DNA from 3 places in the Mediterraneibacter sp. ICN-202921 genome. Region 1 is predicted to be linked to each of the others. Evidence: riboswitches for the same ligand, from Rfam matches in the RefSeq annotation. Region 1 holds a riboswitch; each other region holds the start of a gene.
What was found. A riboswitch is a leader RNA that binds a small molecule or an ion and turns the genes downstream of it on or off. The one in region 1 is predicted to bind thiamine pyrophosphate.
Positions count from the first base shown of each region.

Region 1 (8,123 bases):
AAAGAATAGTAAGAGGGAGACACACGGGCGGAATTTTATCCGAAGAAGTGGTTTCCTGTATTCTCACGACCAGTGTATCACCTGTATACACACGCTGGTTTAAGCGGCTCCAGTGTCCGTTTACCAGTATACTTTCCGGCATCTTCTTTAAATCTGTCAGATTTTGTCGAGAATATCCCTGTCTTCTCAAAAATTGTTCGATATGAAGAGCATTTTCATTTTCTTTTATTGGATAAATCAATGTACGGTTCATGGGACAATCATAAGGCTGGAAGCAGGGGATGTCAAGGGAAAATGCTTTTTTGATTTTGAGTTTCTTTTGCGATTTTCTTGTAAAAACAAGGTTTTTTCGTGTATAATGAGGAAAGCCGCGGCAAGCTGATTTGCACGGCATAAGAGAAAATGTGAGGTACAAGAAAAATGGACATTAACCAAAAACTGACAGAAGAATTAGCAGTCCGGCGCGAACAGGTAGACGCGGCGGTCAAATTGATAGATGAAGGAAACACGATCCCGTTTATCTCCAGATACCGTAAGGAAGCGACGGGTTCCCTAAATGACGAGCAGCTTCGTAAATTGTATGAAAGGCTTGTCTATCTTAGAAATCTGGAAGAAAAGAAAGAACAGGTATTGTCTAGTATAGAGGAACAAGGAAAGCTGACAGAAGATCTAAAAAGTCAGATCCTCGCGGCGGAGACGCTGGTCGTCGTAGAAGATCTGTATCGCCCGTACCGCCCAAAGAGAAGGACAAGAGCGACGATCGCGAAAGAGAAAGGTCTGGAACCGCTTGCAGCAGTTATTACTTTGCAAAAAACGAAAGAGTCTGTAGAAGATGTGGCGAAAGCGTATATTTCGGAGGAAAAAGGCGTCGCAGATACGAAAGAAGCAATCGACGGGGCAAAAGATATTATTGCGGAAGCGATTTCAGATGATGCCGATCATCGAAGCTGGATCCGGCGGATCACGATGAAAAAGGGAAAACTGCTCTCCACGGCGAAGAATGCAGAAATAGAATCCGTATATGAGATGTATTATAACTTTGAGGAATCTGTCATGAAATTGGCAGGTCACAGGATCTTAGCGGTAAACCGTGGAGAAAAGGAGAAGATCTTAACGGTGAAGATCGAGGCGCCGGAAGAAGAAATATTGCGCTTCCTGGAAAAACAGGTTATCCATACAGAGAATCCATATACAATGCCTTTGTTAAAAGAAGCAGTGGAGGATAGCTATAAGCGTCTGATCGCGCCGGCGATCGAAAGAGAGATCCGCAATGAATTGACAGAAAAAGCAGAGGATGGAGCCATCGAAGTATTTGGAAAGAATCTCCATCAGCTTTTGATGCAGCCTCCTATTGCCGGACAAGTTGTGCTTGGCTGGGATCCGGCATTTCGTACCGGTTGTAAACTGGCGGTGGTAGACGCTACAGGAAAGGTGCTGGGGACGACGGTGATCTATCCGACGGCTCCGACGACACCACAGAAGATCAAGGCGTCTAAGGAGCTGCTCAAAAAAATCATCCCTAAATATCATATTACGTTGATTTCCCTGGGAAATGGAACGGCTTCCCGGGAATCAGAACAGTTTATCACAGAACTTCTGAAGGAAATTCCGGAGAAAGTACAGTATGTGATTGTAAATGAGGCGGGAGCATCGGTATATTCTGCAAGTAAACTGGCAAGTGAGGAGTTCCCTAAATTTGACGTAGGACAAAGGAGTGCTGCCTCGATTGCAAGGAGACTGCAGGATCCGCTGGCGGAATTAGTAAAGATCGATCCGAAATCTATTGGGGTAGGTCAGTATCAGCATGATATGAACCAGAAAAAACTGGGGGAATCTTTGACAGGAGTTGTAGAGGATTGTGTAAATAAAGTAGGCGTGGATCTAAATACGGCTTCTGCTCCGTTATTATCTTATATATCTGGGATCACTGGTACGATTGCGAAAAATATCGTGGCGTACAGAGAAGAAAACGGAAAATTCGAGAGTCGTAAGGAATTGCTGAAGGTAGCAAAATTAGGGCCAAAGGCATTTGAGCAGTGCGCAGGCTTTATGCGCATCCAGGGAGGAAAAAATCCGTTGGATGCGACAGGGGTGCATCCCGAATCTTACGGGGCAGCAGAAAAACTCTTAAAAAAGCAAGGTTTCAAACCGGAAGATATCACAGGCAGAAATTTAACCGGGCTGTCACTTACGATCAGAGATTATGCGCGCCTTGCCGAAGAATTAGGAATCGGAGAGATCACGCTGAGAGATATTGTAAAAGAATTGGAAAAACCTGCCCGTGATCCGCGTGAAGAGATGCCGAAACCGATCCTGCGTACGGATGTGCTGGAGATGGAAGACTTAAAAGAAGGAATGGTATTAAAAGGCACTGTCCGTAATGTCATTGATTTCGGTGCGTTTGTAGATATCGGTGTACACCAGGATGGGCTGGTACATATTTCGCAGATCACAGACCGATATATAAAACATCCGTTGGAAGCTGTCAGTGTGGGAGATGTTGTAGACGTAAAAGTGATGAGTGTAGATTTGAAGAAAAAGAGAATCCAGCTTACTATGCGAGGAATATAGGAAAAGACAGAAAAATAGTTCCTCTGTTTTAGAGGAACTGAAGTGCAGACTTAAGTTTCCGTCCGATAAAAACGGCAGCAGCGATTTTGAGGGCATCTCCGATCAAATAGGGAACAACGCCGATCATAAGAGCTGCTGTAAAATTCACATGTAATTGTACGGCAAGCCATACAGTCCCGAACAGATAGCAGACAGCGGTGCCTGCAAGTAGTCCTCCTATTTGCAAAGAGAGTGTATCTGAAAAATGTTCAACAAAAAAGCCGCCGATGACTACGAGAAAAAGATACCCGATCAGATAGCCGCCGGTGGGTCCGGCAATCTTTCCAATCCCGCTTCCAAAAGAAGAAAAGACAGGAATGCCTGCGATTCCGATCAGGATATAGAGGATACAGCTTATGGCGCTGTTTTTCATTCCAAGCACATAGCAGGACAGATAGAGTCCAAAGGTGGCGAGAGATAGTGGGACCGGACTAAATGGCAGAGGGATGGTAAAAGGGCTGATAATGCAGAGGACGGCTGTCATCAGTGCGATACGAGTAAGACTATGAGTAGTGGTGCGTGTTGTTTCCATAATAATAGACTCCTTTTGTGTATTCCATATTCCTATATTTGCAGCATACATAAAGTATAAAAGAAAAATGATATAATGTCAACCTTATAATAAAAATAGTTAACAATTGCCCAATCAGAAAAGATTTACAAAAATTTTATATGGGTTAAAAATGAGCTGTGTTATACTAAAAACCATATATAAATAGGATAATAGAGATATGGAGAAAAGATATGTTTGGTTATGTGACCATATGTGAACCAGAATTAAAAGTTAAAGATTTGCGCAAATATAAAGCATATTACTGCGGACTTTGCCATATCCTGAAAGAAAAATACGGTATATCCGGACAGATGACACTGACGTACGATATGACATTTGCGATCATTTTGCTGACGTCTTTATATGAGAGCCAGACTTGTACAGAAGTGCATAGATGTAAGGTGCATCCGATAAAAAAACAGCAGATGCTGCAAAACGAGATCACGGAATATGCGGCAGATATGAATGTTTTGCTTGCATGGTATCATCTAGAAGATGACTGGCGGGATGAAAAGAAAGTAAGCGCATTTCTGGCAAAGGGGGCGCTGAAGCGTAAGGCGAAACGGATCATTGCAAAGTATCCGCGTCAGAGCCAGGCAATCGAAACCTCCCTGAAAGAACTTGCCGCCTGCGAAAAAGAAAATAGTACAGATCTTGACCGGACGGCAGGATGCTTTGGGCGTTTGATGGAGGAATTGTTTGTCTGGCAGGAGGATATGTGGGAAAAGAGTTTGCGCAGAATGGGCTTTTTCCTGGGAAAGTTTATATACATCATGGATGCGTATGAGGATCTGGAAGAGGATCTGAAAAAGAAATGCTATAATCCGCTTAAGAAACTTTGCACGCAGGAAGATTATGAAGAAAAATGCAGGGAGATCCTCTGTATGATGATCGCAGAGTGCAGTGTGGAATTTGAAAAGCTGCCATGTATCGTAGATGTGGACATTTTGAGAAATATATTGTATGATGGAGTCTGGAATCGCTATCATAAGATACAGTTGAAGAAAAGAGAAGGAAAGGAAAAGAAAAATGACGAAAAATCCATATGATGTACTGGGCGTGTCACCCAATGCATCGGATGATGAGATAAAAAAGGCATACCGTGATCTGACAAGAAAATACCATCCGGATGCGAATGTAAATAATCCGCTGGCAGATCTGGCGGAGGAGAAATTCAAAGAAGTACAGGAAGCGTATGATACGATCATGAAAGAACGCTCCACCGGAAGCACAGGGGGATATTCCTACGGCTACGGCGGCGGATATAATCAGGCGCAGCAAGATCCGCAGATGCAGGCAGCCATAAATTATGTGAACAGCCGTCATTACCGGGAAGCTTTGAATGTGCTTGATCAGATCCAGAACCGTTCGGCAATGTGGTATTATGTCAGCGGATGTGCCAACGCAGGGATTGGGAATAATCTTGTGGCAAGAGAGCATGCGGCACAGGCCGTCAACATGGAACCGAATAATCTGCAGTACCGTCAGTTCCTAAATCAACTCGATTTTAGCAGCCGCAGATACCAAAGCAATCCATATGGCGGCGGATATGGAACAGGAGGATCTTCCTGCGGCACAGGAAATATGTGCTGTGACCTATGGTGTGCAGACAGTTTGTGTGAATGTATGGGAGGAGATCTTTGTTCATGCATGTAAAAGCAAAATCTATGGCATTCGGCGGCCTGCTGCTTGCAGTGTCGGTCGTATGCATGTCTCTTGGCAGTGTGATTGAGACAAATACATTGTTCCTTTTAGCGGCAGCCTCTTATTTTGTAGGTATTGTGATCCGCGAATATGGTTTGAAGATAGGGGCCGCCTTTTATCTGGCAGATGTTTTGCTGGGAGTTTTGGTCGCGCCAAATAAAATTTATGTGCTTTCATTTGCGGCTATGGGGTTTTATATTTTGGCAGTGGAATGTATCTGGCATGTGCTGGAAAAGCATCCTAACATAGAGAAACGCCATATTTTATTCTGGATGATGAAATATGTGATCTTTAATGTTATGTATATCCCTATGGTACTGGTTTTTCAGGAACTGTTGTTTTCAAAAGCCATTCCGGGTTCTATGCTCCTCATCGTTATTGCGGCAGGCCAGGCCGGTCTATGGGTCTATGACAGGGCATATGAGTATGTACAGGGACATATATGGAATAAAATGCGCGGCAGACTGCTGCGGTAGAGAGTCCGTAAAGGGCTCTTTTTGTTTGGTTTTTCTGTTGGTCTGTATACAAAAAATGTGTGTGATGATATGAAAATTCTTGAAAAATCCAAAAGGTACTCGTATAATAAAAACCGAATTGTATAAGAAAGGAGAAATGTTCGTTATGAGTATAAGAATTGGGATTTTAGGATATGGAAATCTAGGGCGCGGCGTAGAATGTGCGATCAAGCAGAATCCGGATATGGAACTGGCTGCTGTATTTACCCGCAGAAATCCAGAGGATGTAAAGATTTTAACAGAAAGTGCGGCAGTATGTGCTTTAGCAGAGGCGGAAAACTGGAAAGATAAAATAGATGTTATGATTTTGTGCGGAGGCAGCGCTACAGATCTGCCGGAGCAGACGCCGGTCTATGCAAAATTATTTAATGTGGTGGACAGCTTTGATACACATGCACGTATCCCGGAGCATTTTGCAAATGTAGATGCGGCTGCAAAAGAAGGAGGAAAAGTAGGACTCATCTCCGTAGGCTGGGATCCGGGGATGTTCTCTCTGAACAGAATGTACGCAAACGCGATCCTGCCGCAGGGGAACGATTATACATTCTGGGGCAAAGGAGTCAGCCAGGGACATTCTGACGCGATCCGTCGTGTGGAAGGCGTAAAAGACGCAAAACAGTATACAGTTCCTGTTGAGGAAGCTTTAAAGGCAGTTAGAGATGGAGAGAATCCAGAATTGACAACACGCCAGAAACATACAAGAGAGTGCTATGTAGTATTGGAAGAAGGCGCGGATGCGAAGAAAGTGGAAGAAGAGATCAAAAATATGCCGAACTATTTCGCTGATTATGATACAACAGTGCACTTTATCAGTGAAGAAGAGTTAAAGAAAGAGCACAGTGGAATTCCACATGGCGGATTTGTGCTCCGCAGTGGAAAGACAGGCTGGAATGAAGAAAATGCTCATCTGATCGAGTATAGTTTGAAATTGGATTCCAATCCAGAGTTTACTTCCTCTGTGATCGTTGCATATGCAAGAGCAGCGTACAGACTGGCAGAAGAAGGACAGACAGGCTGCAAGACAGTATTTGATGTCGCGCCGGCGTATTTAAGTATAAAGAGTGGAGAAGAACTAAGAGCACATATGCTGTAAATAGGAAGTTAATCGACAAAGCAGCGCAAATGTGTCTTATATATTTTTCCCCGATCTTTTCACTGGATTTGATCGTCTGGCTTTGTTTCTGATATAAGAAAACAAAATAAGCCTGCCGGCGCGGCAGATAAGCATTTCCTGCTGCATGCGCTGTTAGGCTTATGTATTTTTATAAAAGGAAAGAGCCACATATTGCTGTGACTCAAAGGGGGAAAAAGTTTATGAAAAAGTGTTCTATCTTTAGAACAATTATAGTATATAAAATAATTGTGTAAAAAGTGTGATGGACTTTTGAATGGATTATGAACAAATCTATAAAAAAATATGAAGAGTTCCCGCTAAGTTAGTAATTGCAAATGCAATTGCAGTATATTATAATACTTTTATAAAAAGGGGTGCTCGCGTTTAAAGCGGGCTGAGAGTAAGCTGAGATGCTTTAACCCATAACCTGATTTGGATAATGCCAACGTAGGGATATACGATCATGGACAGAGGATTAAGATGACCGGACTGCCGCAAAGTATATGTATACGTTGCGGCAGTTTTTTGCTGCAATAGTATTGTCTGATGAAGGAGCAAGAAAAAGAAAGGTGGAAGAATACGATGAGAAACTTCTCGACACAGATGGAGGCAGCAAGAAAGGGAATCATAACAGAAGAATTAAAAAAAGTAGCGCAAAAGGAAAGGATGACAACAGACGAGTTATTGCCGCTCGTAGCAGAAGGAAAAGTGGTGATATGCGCAAATAAAAATCATACTTGCATAGACCCGGAGGGAGTCGGTTCTATGCTCCGTACAAAAATAAATGTAAATTTAGGAGTTTCACGAGACTGTAAAGACTATGATATAGAGATGAAAAAAGTGATGGAAGCTGTTAATATGGGAGCACATTCTATCATGGATCTTTCTTCCCATGGGGATACGATCCCTTTCCGGAGAAAGCTGACGGCAGAGTGTCCGGCAATGATCGGGACTGTACCGGTATATGATTCAGTGATCCACTATCAGAGAGATCTAGATACATTATCGGCAAAAGATTTTATTGATGTGATCAGGCTTCATGCAGAGGACGGCGTGGATTTTGTGACACTGCACTGTGGAATAACAAGAAAGACGATTGAGCAGATACGAAATCACAAAAGAAAGATGAATATTGTATCCAGAGGGGGATCGCTTGTTTTTGCATGGATGTGCATGACAGGAGAGGAAAATCCTTTTTATGAATATTATGATGAAATTCTGGATATTTGCCGGGAATATGATGTCACGATTTCTTTGGGAGACGCATGTCGTCCCGGCTGCCTTGCGGATGCGACAGATGTATGCCAGATGGAAGAACTGATCCGGCTGGGTGAACTGACAAAACGTGCCTGGGCGAAGGATGTGCAGGTGATGGTAGAAGGACCGGGACATATGCCGCTGGATCAGATCGCGGCCAATATGAAAGTACAGCAGTCTGTATGCCAAGGCGCACCTTTTTATGTGTTAGGACCATTGGTGACAGATATTGCGCCAGGATATGACCATATTACCGCGGCGATCGGAGGCGCAGTTGCCGCAGCGGCAGGAGCTGCCTTTTTGTGTTATGTAACGCCGGCGGAACATTTGGCTTTACCAAATGTAGAGGATGTAAAGCAGGGAATCATTG
Region 1 is NZ_JBBKBE010000005.1:9,742-17,864, forward strand. It holds gene WKT01_RS05810 (RluA family pseudouridine synthase) at 1-253, opposite strand, end outside; gene WKT01_RS05815 (Tex family protein) at 421-2,571, shown strand; gene WKT01_RS05820 (biotin transporter BioY) at 2,600-3,142, opposite strand; gene WKT01_RS05825 (DUF5685 family protein) at 3,355-4,212, shown strand; gene WKT01_RS05830 (J domain-containing protein) at 4,193-4,819, shown strand; gene WKT01_RS05835 (hypothetical protein) at 4,810-5,343, shown strand; gene WKT01_RS05840 (diaminopimelate dehydrogenase) at 5,489-6,475, shown strand; TPP riboswitch at 6,857-6,967, shown strand; gene thiC (phosphomethylpyrimidine synthase ThiC) at 7,079-8,123, shown strand, end outside.

Region 2 (8,123 bases), on a different contig from region 1:
ACACGTCCAGATACGTCGTGACTGAGGAGGGATTTCCAAAAGGACATACTCCCCCGACGGCGTGTCCAGTGTAGGTTTCGACATCTTCAGGAGATAACATTTTAGCTTTCATGCTAAAGAAATGTTTAAATTTACTATTGTCTATTTTTGTGTCTCCTGCAGTTACAATAAGGATGGCAGTATCTCTTTCCTTAGTATAGAAAGAAAGTGTTTTGGCAATACGTGCAGGTTCTACACCGGCGGCTTGTGCCGCAAGATCAACAGTTGCACTGGAAGATGAAAACTCAATAATTTCTTTAGATATATTTTTGTTTTTAAAATAATCTTTAACAATCTGAACAGACATTGTGATCTCCTTTATTTTTCCTGTTATTTATGATATAGGATACCAAGTTTACTATTGTGTATTATAACAGAAGTATCTTTACAGTAAAAGAGGATTGTGGTAAGATATGGGCGGATATCTGACAAAGAGTTTTCTCAGGCGGGGAGCGCCGTTTGGGTTTTTACTGTACCGGCGTACGAGGTACGAAAATAACCTGCGAGGGAATCCGTGTTCCGGAGTGAGAGGATACCAAGGAGTATCGACCGTTATTTCAGGAGGTTAACATGAAAAACATCAATGTAAAAAAGCTTGCTTTGGCAGGCATTCTTGTAGCTGTCGGTATTGTCTGTTCTCCGCTGTCTATTCCGGTGGGCGCGTCAAAATGTGCTCCAGTCCAGCATTTTATCAATATATTGGGCGGCGTCTTTTTAGGACCGGGGTATGCGGTAGGGATGGCGTTTGTAACGAGTCTTTTGCGTAATTTGATGGGAACCGGGACACTGCTGGCATTTCCGGGATCCATGTGTGGAGCGTTTCTCTGTGGTATGTTATATAAGTATGGGAAACATCTGCCTTATGCATATGTAGGTGAACTGTTCGGTACATCAGTGATCGGAGGGATTTTAAGTTATCCGGTTGCAGCGTTTCTGATGGGAAGCGACAGCGCTGTTTTTGGTTTCGTGATTCCATTTTTTATTTCTAGTTTTGGCGGCACGATACTGGCAGTTGTTCTCGTTACTGTGATGAAAAGAATGAAAGTGTTGGATATATATCTGGGAAATTTGAATTATCAATAGAAATAACAGGGGAGCTTGCGCAGCAGGCAGGCTGAGAGTAGACGAACGTGTCTAGACCCGTGACCTGATTTGGATAATGCCAACGTAGGGAATATATAAACGCATTCGCAGCGGGTATACCTCATTGGTATACCCGCTTTTATCGAATAAGAAGCATAGGAGGATTTATCATATGATAAAAAAGTGCATGCAGCAAGTGAGAAAAACTGCTCCTTTGGTACATAATATTACAAATTATGTTACTGTAAATGATGTGGCGAATATATTGCTGGCCTGTGGAGGAAGTCCGATCATGTCGGATGAAGCAGAAGATGTGGAGGACATTACATCTATCTGCGGCGGACTTAATATCAATATTGGAACTTTGCACAAAACAAGTATAGAAGGAATGTTTAAGGCAGGAAGAAAGGCAAATGTATTGGGGCATCCTGTCCTGCTGGATCCGGTGGGGGCAGGCGCCAGTGCGCTTAGAACGAATACGGCGCTGAGATTGCTGAAGGAAATCCAACTGACCGCTATCCGTGGAAATATGTCGGAGATCAGGACGCTGGCAAATGGAAGCGGGACGACAAAGGGGGTAGATGCGGACATAGCAGATATCGTGAAAGAAGAGAATCTGAAAGAAGCGGTTGCTTTTGTGAAAAAATTTGCGGATGAAACGAAGACGATCATTGCTGTCACAGGGGCCATTGATCTTGTATCAGACGGAAAACAATGTTATGTGATACGAAATGGACGTCCGGAGATGGGGAAGGTTACCGGAACCGGATGTCAGTTATCCGGCATGATGACAGCATATCTGACAGCGAATCCGGAGAATCATCTGGAAGCTGCGGCAGCAGCAGTCTGTGCAATGGGACTTGCCGGGGAGATCGGGTTTAGTTATATGTGCAAAGGAGATGGAAATGCGACATATCGCAGCCGTATCATCGATGCAGTTTATAATATGACAGGAGAAGAATTAGAAAGAGGTGCAAAGTATGAGGTGCTCTAAAAAAGATCTACTTCTTTATGCGGTGACAGACAGAAGATGGCTGCATGGAAAGAGACTTTGTGAACAAGTGGAAGAAGCCTTAAAAGGAGGCGCGACATTTATACAGCTCAGGGAAAAAAATCTGGAGGAAGCCGCATTTTTAAAAGAGGCAGAAACGATAAAAGAACTTTGCAGCCAGTACAAAGTCCCGTTTGTGATCAATGATAATGTAGAAATCGCAAAAGCGGTTGACGCAGATGGAGTGCACGTGGGTCAAAGTGATATGGAAGCGCTGCATGCACGAGAAATACTGGGTGAGGATAAGATCATCGGTGTATCGGCGCAGACAGTAGAGCAAGCTGTAAAAGCAGAAAAAAATGGCGCAGATTATTTGGGAGTAGGAGCAGTATTTGCTACAGGTTCTAAGGCAGACGCAAAAGAAGTCGATCATGAGACGCTAAAAGAAATCTGTGCGGCAGTAAATATTCCGGTGATCGCGATCGGTGGGATTGGCGAAGCAAACGTTATGAGACTAAAAGGAAGTGGAATCTGCGGTATAGCAGTCATCAGTGCTGTCTTTGCACAGTCAGATATACAAAATGCAGCAAAGAGACTGCGTGATCTGACAAAAGAAATGCTAGGTGAAAGATAAAGAAAATGATAAAAGGTATCGTATTTGATGTGGATGGAACGCTTTTAAATTCCATGCCTGTTTGGGAAAACTTAGGAGAATTATATTTGAAGAGTTTAGGGATAGCGGCAGAAAAAGATCTTAGAAATATCCTCTTTGAGATGAGTTTGGAGGAAGGCGCTGCATATCTGATCAAAACATATGGACTCGCGCTTACGGAAACGGAGGTGGTAAGTGGCCTGAACAGACGGGTAGAAGAGTTTTACAGAGAGAAAGTTCCTCTGAAAGAAGGCGTAAGACAATATCTGGATGAATTTAAAGCGAGAAAAATACCCATGACGATCGCGACATCCGGAGATAGGCAAAATGCAGAAGCAGCATTAAAAAGATTAGGAGTTTTTTCTTATTTTCAAGGGATTTTTACATGTGCAGAGATTGGAAGCAGTAAATCGCAGCCGGATATTTATCTGGCCGCAGCGCTGCAGATGGATACAGAACCTGAAAATACATGGGTATTTGAAGATGCGTATCACGCTGTCCTAACGGCGAAGAAGGCAGGTTTTAAGACAGTTGCCGTATATGACAAGGCAAATGACAGAAATCTTGCAAGAATATGGAATACGGCGGATATTTATTTGGCCGCATATACGGATTTCGCGTTGGTTTATAAAAGAATGGCTGGAGAATGAAAGAAAAGAGAGGAAAAGTACGATGAAAACTGCATTGACGATCGCTGGAAGCGACTGCAGCGGAGGAGCCGGAATACAGGCTGATATTAAAACAATGATGGCAAATGGGGTATTCGCTATGAGTGCTGTGACAGCCTTGACTGCGCAGAATACAACTGGGGTGGCAGGGATCATGGAGGTGACTCCCGGGTTTTTGAAGGAACAATTAGACTGTATATTTAACGATATACGCCCGGATGCCGTAAAAATTGGAATGGTATCGTCCGGTGAGCTGATACGGGCAATAGCAGAAAAGTTAAAAGAGTATCATGCTGTACATATCGTAGTCGATCCGGTAATGGTGGCGACGAGCGGGGCAAAATTGATCAGTGACGATGCGATAGATATATTGAAAGAAGAACTGTTAGGGATTGCGGATATACTGACTCCGAATATCCCAGAGGCAGAAGTGCTGGCAGAAATGTCGATAAGAACAGAAGAAGATATGATAAAAGCAGCAGAAAAAATCGGATGGTATTACCATTGCGCAGTGCTTTTAAAAGGTGGACATCAGTTAAACGACGCCAATGATCTGCTGTATCGGGAAGCAACATACAGATGGTTTTACGGGAAACGAATCTCGAATCCGAACACTCATGGGACAGGATGTACTTTATCCAGCGCAATTGCCTCAAATCTGGCAAAAGGCTTTTCTATGGATATATCGGTAGAACGCGCGAAAAGTTATATTTCAGGAGCGTTGGGAGCTATGTTGGATCTGGGGGCAGGCAGCGGACCTATGGATCATGCTTTTGCTATTACCGGAGAATATGTAAAAGAAGCAGAAAAATACAGGCAGTAAAAGTAAGAAAAAGATTGTATATTGCCGAAATATTCGATATTATGTATATAATGCCAATTTATAAATGGTATGTCCGAATTCTATAAAAGAAGAGAGAGAGGGTTTTTCATGGACAGTTCAATTTTTATTGGAACATGGTGGTCGTTGGTACCGCCGCTGCTGGCAATATTGCTTGCTTTTATAACAAAGGAGGTATATAGTTCACTCTTCATAGGGGTTGCTGTGGGCGCATTGCTGTATGCAGGCTTTGATCCCTGGAATGCATTTGTATCTTTCTTTGACATCATGAAGGAGAGTATGAATTTAAATATTTTGATATTTGATGTATTGCTCGGTATGATCATCGTACTGATGGCGAAATCAGGCGGCTCGGCGGCATATGGAAGGTGGGCAGGGAAAAAGATCAAGAGCAAAAAAAGCTCGCTGCTTGCGACGACTGGATTGGGCATATTAATATTTGTGGACGATTATTTTAATTGTCTGACAGTAGGTTCAGTCATGCGTCCTGTGACAGATCGTTATAAAGTTTCTAGAGCAAAGCTTGCCTATATTATCGATGCAACGGCAGCTCCGGTTTGTATCATCGCTCCAATCTCCAGCTGGGCGGCAGCGGTGAACTCTTATGTACCTGAAGATGCGGGGATTACTGGTTTTCAACTTTTTTTGCGCACGATTCCGTATAATTTATATGCAATTCTGACAATTGCGATGGTATTGTTTATCATTATTTCGGGTTTTGATTTTGGATTGATGAAAAAGCACGAAAGAAATGCGGCCAAAGGAGACTTGTTTACAAGCGGCGGAGAAGAATTTGATAAAATTGAAGAAGAATCTGGCTCTAAGCAGGGGAAAGTGATCGATCTTATACTTCCGGTCGCAGTTCTGATCGTGTCTGCGATAGGAGCAATGATCTATACTGGCTTTCTGGGCGGAGCAACGGATCTGATCACGGCTTTTTCTGGTTGTGATGCAGAGACAAGTCTTATTTTTGCGACAATGGTGACAGTATTGTTTATGTTTCTTTTGTATATGCCGCGAAAAGTAATCACATTTAAAGGCTTTATGGATAGTTTTGTAGAAGGGTTTAAACTGATGATACCTGCGGTTGCGATCTTGATTTTTGCCTGGTCCTTAAAAGGGATGGGAGATGCTTTGGGAATTGCAGATTTCGTGGGAGAAGTTGTAGGAAAGAATGCACAGGCAAGTATTTTTATACCGGTGATCATGTTTGCTGTGGCGATTTTTTTAGCATTTTCAACGGGAACTTCCTGGGGAACATTCGCGATCCTAGTGCCGATCGTCGTTGCCATGTTCTCATCTGCTTCGAATATGGAGATGATGGTCATTGCAGTTTCAGCTGTACTTGCCGGAGCAGTATGCGGAGATCATGTTTCACCAATATCTGATACGACCGTTATGTCTTCGGCAGGAGCGCAGAGCAATCATATCAACCATGTTTCTACACAGATGCAGTATGCAGCGGTCGTGGCAGGTGTGTGTGTAGCAGGGTATATCATTGCAGGGATAGTTAAAGTATGGTGGATAACGCTTGGTGCCAGCTTTATTCTATTGCTTGCAGTCTTGTTTGGCATGAAGATGTTTTTAGAACGTTCCAAGAAGGAACAGAAGGTGGAAGAAAATGCTTAGGATAGATGTGCCGTATATAGATCAGAGCAAAAGGTATCCAACCGGCTGTGAAAGTGTTTCTGCGACTATGCTTTTACAGTTCTTGGGCATAGAGATTACGGTGGATGAGTTTATCCAGAAGTATCTTGCATGCAGGGAGTTTCAATCTGTAGACGGGGAACTTTATGGACCGGATCCATATAAATATTTTTGTGGCAGCCCATATGATGAAGACTCTCTTGGCTGTTATGCTCCGGTCATCTGCCAGGCACTAAAGAAAGCGCTGCAGGATGCACATGAAAGGAAAATGTGTGGGGAACGGAAATGGATTGTGCTGGATGAAACGGGGCAATCTATGGAGTATCTCACAGATACTTATCTGGATAAAGGAATTCCGGTTATTTTATGGGCGTGTATCAATATGAGAGAGCCTATTGTGGGTCCACAGTGGAAACTTCTCGATTCAAAAGAAAGATTTACCTGGGTGTCAAATGAACACTGTATGCTTTTGACCGGATATGATGAAAAAGGATACTATTTTAATGATCCCTATGAAAATAATGGAGTTGTCTACTATGAAAAAGAACTTACAAACAATAGATATATAGCACAAAAAATGCAGGCGATAGGGATAAGGGAGATATAGATTCCAATCCACAGTACCGCTTAAACTCGTTGATGTTTCGTTCTGTTAGACAATTGTGGAATGAAAACAGACAGTACTATGTGTACATGAAAGTATGACACATGGCACTGTCTGTTTTTTCTCGCGGCGTACTGTTTTGTCAGAACTATAATAATTGTATCCCGTTCTCCAGAGCCTGTTTTGCTGTTTCCTCAGGCCAGATCGAGGATTGTACTTCTCCGATATGCGCTTTTCTTAAATAGTACATGCAGATGCGGGACTGACCGATACCTCCCCCAACTGTATAAGGCAGTTCCCCGTTTAAAAGCGCCTTCTGGAAGGGGAGGGAAGCACGTTCTTCGCAGTCTGCAAGCTTCAGCTGCTTTTTAAGAGCCCCTTCGTCTACCCGAATGCCCATGGAAGAAAGCTCTAATCCGATATCGAGTACCGGATAATATACGATAATATCTCCATTTAATTCCCAGTCATCATAGTCCGGCGCGCGGCCGTCGTGCTTTTTACCGGAAGCAAGTTCTTTGCCGATCTGTGAAATAAACACAGCCCCTTTTGCTTTAGCGATACGATATTCCCTTTCTTTGGGAGCTGCTTCAGGGAACATATCTTCTAATTCCTGAGAAGTGATAAAGAAAATATCATCTGGGAGCCATGGCTCAATATAGTTGTAACGTCGGGAAATAAATTCCTCTGTATCCTTGAGAGCACTGTATACTTTTCGGACAGTGTATTCTAGGGTTTCCATATTTCTTTCTTCTTTGGAAATGATCTTTTCCCAGTCCCACTGGTCTACATAGAGAGAATGGATATTGTCTGTATCTTCATCTCGGCGGATGGCGCTCATATCTGTGTATAGGCCTTCACCGGAGTGAAAGTCATAGTGTTTTAATGCATACCGTTTCCACTTGGCGAGAGAATGTACGATTTCGGCAGCAGTATCGTTCTGTTCCTTAATGCCAAATGAAACGGGACGTTCTACACCATTGAGATTATCATTCATTCCTGATTCTGGCCTGACAAACAGAGGTGCAGAGACTCTGGTCAAATGAAGGGATTTCGCAAGCGCCCGTTCGAAATGGTCTTTGATTTCTTTGATCGCCACTTCCGTTTCACGAATTGTGAGTGGGGAGCGGTAGCTGTTAGGGATCTTAAGTTGTTCCATAATAGTAGCTCCTTTGATTTATTATCTTTACCTATTTTAATGTCAGAAGCCTTGTAAGTCAACCGGAGGAATGGAAGGAATTAAAATTTGTTAAAATGAAGTATATAAAAAAGGAGTAATTAACAGAAAAAATATATATTATATTGATAATAACAGATAATACTGAAAAATATAAAAATTAGACTAAAAATACATTGACAAAATGAAAAATATATAGTATTATTTATCTAACAAATCAAAGAGAGATTTATTCATCCGGCTGATAAATAAAAAATGGAAGCGGACATGGAGAAATTATCATAATGACGAGAAAGTTATGAGAGAAGCAAAATCCATGAGAGAAGCAAAATTGTATATTTATCTAGCAGGAAATTTAAAGAACAGGAGGTACGGACCACCAGCAACGTAAATCAAAAACAGAGACTATCATAAAGATAGA
Region 2 is NZ_JBBKBE010000003.1:174,591-182,713, forward strand. It holds gene WKT01_RS04220 (YbaK/EbsC family protein) at 1-346, opposite strand, end outside; gene thiW (energy coupling factor transporter S component ThiW) at 610-1,122, shown strand; TPP riboswitch at 1,120-1,231, shown strand; gene thiM (hydroxyethylthiazole kinase) at 1,295-2,116, shown strand; gene thiE (thiamine phosphate synthase) at 2,103-2,747, shown strand; gene WKT01_RS04240 (HAD family hydrolase) at 2,753-3,415, shown strand; gene thiD (bifunctional hydroxymethylpyrimidine kinase/phosphomethylpyrimidine kinase) at 3,438-4,256, shown strand; gene WKT01_RS04250 (Na+/H+ antiporter NhaC family protein) at 4,365-5,903, shown strand; gene WKT01_RS04255 (C39 family peptidase) at 5,896-6,528, shown strand; gene asnA (aspartate--ammonia ligase) at 6,674-7,684, opposite strand.
Region 2: another riboswitch for thiamine pyrophosphate. It lies ahead of thiM (hydroxyethylthiazole kinase); the one in region 1 lies ahead of thiC (phosphomethylpyrimidine synthase ThiC).

Region 3 (8,123 bases), on a different contig from region 1:
ATCAATTGTACCAATTGCGGTCCTCGATATACGATCATAGATGACATTCCCTATGACAGGATCCGTACCTCCATGCAGACATTTTCCATGTGTGCAGACTGTGAAAACGAATATACGACTATACAAAACCGTCGGTATCATGCACAGCCTGACTGCTGCCCTGCGTGCGGGCCTCACGTTTTCTATATGGACAGTACGCACCGTCGGCTTTCTTCTGATCCCTTCCAGGCTGCGCAGGAAGCGCTCCGGGAAGGAAAGATTCTGGCCGTCAAAGGACTGGGCGGCTTTCACCTGGCCTGTGACGCCCGCAATGAAGACGCAGTACAGCGTCTCCGTCAGCGGAAACACCGTGCATCTAAACCATTGGCACTGATGTGCCGCTCCATAGATACTGCCAGGGAATTCTGTATTCTAAATGATGCTGAAGAAAGGCTTCTGACCGGCATACAGCGCCCCATCCTATTGCTGCGCAAAAAGCAGCCGGCCCTTATGAAAACGATCAGTTCCACCTCCCGGCTGGGTATCATGCTTCCTTATACGCCTCTCCATATTCTTCTCCTGGATGGCATGTATGGAGGCCCTGACTCCCTCGTCATGACAAGCGCCAATCTCCCCGGCTGTCCTGTTATGCTTACTAACGAGGAAGCACTCTGTGGACTGTCTGGTATTGCAGACGGGTACCTGCTGCATGACCGGCCGATCCGAAACCGTTGTGACGATTCTCTTGTCATGGAATGGAAAGGAAACCCTTATTTCTTCCGCCGCAGCCGTGGTTTTACCCCACAGCCTTTTTTATCGAGGCAGGACGCAGACGGTATTTTTGCACTGGGGGCGGAACAAAAAGCTTCTTTTGCACTGGGAAAGGAGAAATATGTTTTTTGCAGCCCCCATATCGGTGACCTCAAAAATGCAGAAACGCTTTCCCATTACCGTGAGACGCTTCATACTTTCCGTCGTTTGTTCCGCCTGAAGCCCGCTCTTCTCGTTTGTGATCTACATCCCGATTATCTATCTACACAGGAAGCTTTCCGGCTGTCTGAGAAAGAACAGCTTCCTCTGCTGCAAGTACAGCATCACTGGGCGCATATGGCCTCCTGCATGGCAGATAATCATCTGCATGCACCTTGCTTTGGCATCATCTGGGACGGTATGGGGCTGGGAGATGACGATTCCATCTGGGGCGCAGAATTTATGAAAGGAGATTTTTCCGCTTTTCAAAGGATCGGTACCATCCGCCCGGTTCCGCTCCCCGGCGGCGACCGTGCGACACAGGAGATTGCTCGTATCGCCCTGGGACTTCTTTTGGACGCAGGTATACAAGATACATCTTATATCCCACTTTCTTCGGCAAAAACGACCGCTTTGTCCCGACTCATCGACTCTGGTCTTTGTCTGCGGGCCACCAGTATGGGGCGGCTCTTTGACGGGGTCGGCTCCTTGCTCTTGCAAAAGGTTAAAGCCGATTATGAAGGAGAAGCCGCAGCTTTGACAGAGGCCCTCTCTCCTTATGAAAGCCCAGACGTATATCTGGCTTCTAAGCATATGCGCGCCACTGCTCTTTCGGAAATGTGTTATCCGATCGAATTTTATAATAAAAATGGACTGCGCATCTTTGATACCCGTCCTCTTATCCAGACTTTATACAAAGATCTGGAAGAAAAAACAGACAAGGGGCTCATTGCCTTTCGTTTCATGTATACCCTCTGCCGGATGGCGCTTGAGCAATGCCTTGTTCTAAATCCGCAAAGGCTCCCTGTGGTTCTGTCCGGCGGTGTATTTCAAAATCGCTTTCTTCTCTGCACAGTGACAGAACTCTTAGAACAAAATGGATTTACCGTTTATACTCACAGACATGTGTCTCCCAATGATGAGGGCATTTGTCTTGGACAACTGGCGGTTGCGGCCAGCAAAAAGGAGGAAATAATATGTGTTTAGCAATCCCTATGAAGATCAAAACGATTGAAGGAATGTCTGCTGTCTGTGAGGCAAAAGGACTTTCCCAGACAATCCGCATAGATTTTATCCAAAACGCGTCTCCCGGAGACTATGTCATGGTGCATGCCGGATTTGCCATACAGAAAATGTCGGAACCGGAAGCGCGCGAAAATCTACAATTTCTGGAGGATATTTACGATGCTCTATGAAAAGGAATTCAAATCTCCGCAAAAAACGCAGCAGATCCTTGCACGGGTAGAGGAACTGACTGAAAAGACCGGCAGCATCAGACTAATGGAGATCTGCGGCACACACACCATGTCGATCGCACGTACAGGCATAAAAAGTATCCTGCCTTCCTCCATCCGCCTGCTCTCCGGCCCCGGCTGTCCGGTATGCGTCACGCCGGCAAATGTCATAGACTCGATCCTTTCTCTTGCGGAGGATCCGCATATTCTGATCGCCAGCTATGGAGACCTCCTGCGTGTCCCAGGCACGGATCCCGAGGAAAATCTCCTCTTAAAAAAGGCCAAAGGCGCACATGTCGAGATGGTATATTCTCCCATGGATGCCCTGGAATTGTCCTATGCATATCCCCAGCTGGATGTTCTGTTTTTAGGTGTCGGTTTTGAGACCACCGCTCCCGGTACTGCTGCCTGTATTTTAAAAGCCGCAGAAGAACAAGTGAAAAATTTCTCTGTGCTCAGTCTTTTGAAAAAGACAGAGCCGGCGCTGCGCTCCCTGATCACGGCAGAAGATTTCGCCGTAGACGGTTTTTTATGCCCCGGTCATGTGGCTGCTGTCACAGGTTCTGACGCATTTGCTTTCCTTCCCCGAGAATTTCATCTTCCTGCTGTTGTGAGTGGATTTGACGCGGCTGACCTTCTGTATTCTATCCTGGAACTGACACATATGCTCGCCGTGCACAGACCCGCTCTGGTAAATACCTATACACGTCTCGTACGCCCGGAAGGAAATCCTCTCGCGCAAGAATATATAAACGCTGTATTTCAGACCTGCGAAAGTACCTGGCGCGGTCTTGGAACGATTGTGGACAGTGGGTATACTCTAAGAGATCAGTATCGTCAGTGGGATGCCTGGGAGAAGTTTCACTTCAGGCCTTCTTCCAATGCAGAACACCCCGGCTGCCGCTGTGCGCAAGTAATCCGAGGCGTAGCCTCACCCCTGGATTGTCCGCTTTTTAAGACGGTCTGCTCCCCTGCCCATCCCATCGGCCCTTGCATGGTTTCTTCGGAAGGCGCCTGTGCGGCAGCTTATCAGTATGAAGTTTGATCGATTCTATGGAGGTATACAGATATGGAAGATATTATCACATTAGATTATGGAAGCGGAGGCGGCAAGACCGCAGAACTGATCGATTCTATCCTGCTTCCTGCTTTTAAAAATCCCATCCTTTCCCAGTTAGGAGACGGTGCCCTGTTAAAAGATAGGAGGGGGGAAAATTCTTTTGTCTTTTCCACTGACAGTTTCGTTGTCTCTCCGTGGAAATTCCCCGGAGGCAATATTGGAAATTTATGTGTATGCGGCACAGTAAATGACGTATGTATGGCGGGAGGACTCCCCCAATATTTAAGTCTCTCTTTTATTCTGGAAGAGGGTTTTTCCTTCCGGGATTTCAAAATGATCGTAGACACGATTGCAGAAGAGGCCCGACAGGCAGGAGTACTCATCACAACAGGCGATACAAAAGTGGTAGAAGCGGGCAAAGGGGACGGTATCTACATCAATACAGCCGGCATTGGCTTTCTGCGCGCCCATTTCCCCGGGAAATCCGGTATCCGTAAAGGAGACACGGTCATCTTAAGCGGCAGCGCAGGCTGCCATGGCGCTGCTGTTATGATGGCACGTTCCGGACTGCTCTCTTTACAAGATGCCCAAACATCTTCCTTACGTTCCGACTGTCAATGTCTCCATCTCCTAACAGAAGCTGCCATCCATGCGGCAGAAAAAACACAGACAGCTCTCCCGAACAGTTCTCCCGCCTGCTCCGGCATCCGCATCATGCGGGATCCTACCAGAGGCGGAATCGCAACGGCCTTAAATGAATTTACGGAGAACATGCCTTTTTCCATCGAGATAGAAGAAGATGCCGTCCCTGTAGACGCGCCTGTGGAAGCAGCCTGTGATCTGCTGGGACTGGACCCACTCTACTGTGCCTGTGAAGGCAGGATGCTTCTTGTGACCGCTCCGGAAGCATGCGCGCCTGTCCTGAACGCTCTAAAAGAAGTGTCCGGCGGTGAACATGCGGCAGTGATCGGAACGGTTACAGAAGATATGCCCGGTCATGTGCTCTTAAAAACAAAGATTGGAGGCAAAAGGATCCTTGCCAAACTCAGCGGACAGCAGCTTCCCAGGATCTGTTGACATTTTTTTCTTCCGGAATATCCGCAGAGACTTATTCCAGTGCCATCTGACGGATACGCTGCAGTCCCTTCGACACGGCCGGAACAGACAGAAGAATGACCGTCAGGATCCCTTCTGCCAAAAGGTAGCTGTAGTTATAAACGATCGGATAAATACTCTTCAAAGACTGCGGGAATGTATCCGGCATGTAACTCATCCAGTATAAATATCCGCCCAGCGCATGGAATGCGCCTCTTGCCAGCACGCCGGCAATATAGCCTTTCACCAGCCCATGACTGCTCTTTGCGAAGAAACCTGCCACACCAAGAGCCGCAAAGGCAAGTATATAATCGCAGCATACCTGGAAAAAGGATAAGACGTACGGTTCTTGTAAAAATTGCAGAAGTCCATAGGCAAGTCCCACCAAAACACCCGTTTTCACTCCATACCAGTTGCCTACGAGGACAATGAACAACATGCTGCATAAAGTGACGCTTCCGCCCCATGGAAGCTGAAATACCTTAAGATAGGACGTCAGAAATGCCAGCGCGATCGCCATTGCGCAAAAGACAAGCTGTTTTGCCGACATCTTCTTTTTCCCTGCGCTTTTTCCGGCGAAAAACAACGCTGCGATAAACAGTACGATCCCTGCGATTATACTCACTGCATAGCCGGCAGTAGTCAGTCCTCCCTCTGCATTGACTAAAAAATTTAACATAAAAATCCTCCTTGCTTTTTTCTGAAAACAAGGAGGGCTTAAAAAACCACATATGTATATCCCTACGTTGGCATTATCCAAATCAGGTTACGGGTCGAAGCTTAAAACTTCCTCTCAGCCTGCAACACAAGCTCCCCTTGTCATCATTTTTATATTATTTCGATTCTATATTTTAAACAGAATACCGAGAAAAGTCAAGCGCGGCTCTTTTTTCGGTTATCCTATACAAGATTTTTAAAAAGGAGAAAAAGATGAAATCAGCAGAATCTTTTCAAGCACCCGAAATCCTGTGTATCGGCCAGGTCCTCATGGATTGTATCATCAAAGGCTGGAATGCGGCTTCCGAAAATACACGTGTGCAGACCGCAGACTCTGTCACCCTTTCTCCCGGCGGAGATGCCTTCAACGAATCTGTTATCTTCTCACGCCTCGGACATACTGTACGCACAGTCTGCGTCCTTGGAAACGACCTTGCCGGAAAAACTCTGCATGAACTGCTTGCGGATAACGGTATATTGACCGATTCCATCCTGCACAGCAATAACGTACCTACTCCTGTTTCCCCCTTATTGGTCAATACAGACGGAAACCGAAAATCCATCAATGCGGTTTCCCGCCTAGATGATTTCCTGCATATACCGCCCACATTATTCCAAGATGCGCGGCTTGTCTGCCTTGCCAGCCTTTTCCGCCCGCCTCTTACCCGGCCGGAAACGATTGCCTCCATTTGCCGGACCGCCAAGGCAGCCGGCGCTATCGTAGCGGCAGATACCAAACTGCCCCTGCATTCTCCGCTTTCCCTCACAGATCTTAAAGCTGCACTGCCTTACATAGATTATATCTTTCCCAATGAAAGCGAAGCCGCATTTTATACACAGGAAAAAGACTATACAGCTATGGCAGATGTCTTTTTAAACTATGGTGTAAAAAATGTCATCATCAAAGCCGGCGAGAACGGCTGTTTCGCCAAAAATGCAGCGGCTTCTTTCACTCTGCCAGCATTTCCCGTACATGTCGCAGACAGTACAGGAGCCGGAGATAATTTTGCCGCCGGTTTCCTCTCTTCCATCCTCCGGGGCAAAGACTTCAAGCAGGCGCTCACTTTCGCTTCTGCCTGTGCTGCCCTTTGCATACAATCAGTAGGCGCCACTTCCGGTGTACAAGATCGAGACCAAGTAGAAAACTTTCTTACATAGGACAGCGGTACCGTGGCTTTCCTGCACTTTTTCTTCCATATTCAATAGCCTTTACAGGGCAGACCGTGATGCATGCCATACAGTGTGTGCACATAGCATGCCACTGCGGTCTTTGCTCCTCCATCGTAATATTGTTCAATGGGCAGGCGTCTGCACACCTGCGGCAGCCGATACACTGATCGTCTGCCCAGAATTTCTTCGCATGAACGACCGCCGGATAAAATACTGCATTGACCGGGCCGCTCAAGAAAGCGCCCAAAAACCCTTCCTTCTCTTCTTCCAGCGCTTCTCCTGCGGCGATCTGCTGTATGACTTTTTCTATTTTGGGTTCTGCTTTCTCTATGATTGCTTTAGCCTCTTCCTCCTTGGGGACCTGAAACATAGCAAGATAATTTTCTGGCATGATGATCTGCGCACACCCTTTATAGCAAAAGTCTTTCTCTTTACACAGCCGTCTTATATACTTCGCGGCACTTCCAATCTCGGAACCGCAATTCATTACGAAATATACGTCCGGTTTTCCCGTAAATCTGGATTTTAGAATCCACTCCTCCACCACCTTTGGTATACGCCAGGCATATGTGGGAAGTACAAAAATCATCCGTTTTTGTGTCGGACCTGCGAAAAGTCTGTGCTCTTTGATCTTCTGGTTTAAGGAGCAGATTTCTTCTTCCAAAGCCTGTGCGATCCTCTCTGCAATATACGCACTGTTCCCAGTGCCTGAAAAATACAAGACCATTTTCTATCCCTCCTTCAAATTCAGATATTTATTTCACTTTGAACTCTATCCATTCATTTCCAATTCGTACTACTACCATTCCATCTTCTGCATAAGAGTTAGTATAAAAGCGGTAAAACTATCATTGCTGTCAATCTTTTCAAATTATTTACCTCCATCAATTCCGATTCTTCCTTCGTCAAATTTGAATTTACCGTTTTCTTCACGTCTCTATTATAACAGTTCCAAATATACGCCACAATAAAAAGTCAACTATCCCAGTACGCCAACACTGCTAAAAACAAACTCCAAAAGCAAAACACACAAAAAAACCACCGTCCCCGCGGCTCACAACGTCCGCAAAAACAGTGATTTCTAAGTGCGCGATCAGGGGTTCGAACCCTGGACACCCTGATTAAGAGTCAGGTGCTCTACCAACTGAGCTAATCGCGCGTCCTGCAATATTTTATCTGTTATTTTCATAACGCAAGGGTTATTATATAACAGTTTTTTCAGTATTGCAAGAGGTTTTTTCAATTTTTTCCGGTTTTTGACCTTTTTCTTCATCTCTGTGCCAGGTTTTCTATCCCAGCACAGAAATTCTGCTTTTCATTTATAGTCCTCTATCATCGTTTCCACTCTATCTTTCCCGATCACTCCACTGGCAGCTGCCACTGGTTTCCCTTCTACAAAAAGCACGAAAGTGGGAACTACCGTCACCTCAAACTGTGATACGATCGCCGGCGACTCATCAATGTCAATCTGGCATACCTTTATGATACCCTTATATTGTTCCGTGATCTGCTCCACGATCGCCTGCATCATGGCGCATTTCCCACACCAGGATGCATAAAATTCCACCAGGACAGGCAGATCGGATGACAGTACCTCAAGACTGTAATTCTCCTGTGTGACCCGAATCTTTGTCTTTTCTTTCCTTTGGAACTTATCATTCACTTTATTCACCTACATCTTTTTTCTTTTTCCTCCCCATGACAAAAACCGGTATTTAAAATTCGGTACACTTCATCAAAGGAACATCTTATACACATCAGCCGCCTGTTGATTCCCGGCATACGATACATTTTCTCCCGCATACAGATCTTCCAGCTCTTCTTCCATCTCACAGCATTTTCTCTCCCTTCATGCGGGTACTGATATATATTACTATATGAATAAAGTATGCAAATGT
Region 3 is NZ_JBBKBE010000002.1:9,383-17,505, reverse strand. It holds gene hypF (carbamoyltransferase HypF) at 1-1,935, shown strand, start outside; gene WKT01_RS02100 (HypC/HybG/HupF family hydrogenase formation chaperone) at 1,926-2,144, shown strand; gene hypD (hydrogenase formation protein HypD) at 2,134-3,228, shown strand; gene hypE (hydrogenase expression/formation protein HypE) at 3,253-4,320, shown strand; gene WKT01_RS02085 (energy-coupled thiamine transporter ThiT) at 4,352-5,017, opposite strand; TPP riboswitch at 5,060-5,165, opposite strand; gene WKT01_RS02080 (carbohydrate kinase family protein) at 5,269-6,213, shown strand; gene WKT01_RS02075 (EFR1 family ferrodoxin) at 6,206-6,952, opposite strand; tRNA gene WKT01_RS02070 (tRNA-Lys) at 7,312-7,384, opposite strand; gene WKT01_RS02065 (thioredoxin family protein) at 7,541-7,888, opposite strand.
Region 3: another riboswitch for thiamine pyrophosphate. It lies ahead of WKT01_RS02085 (energy-coupled thiamine transporter ThiT); the one in region 1 lies ahead of thiC (phosphomethylpyrimidine synthase ThiC).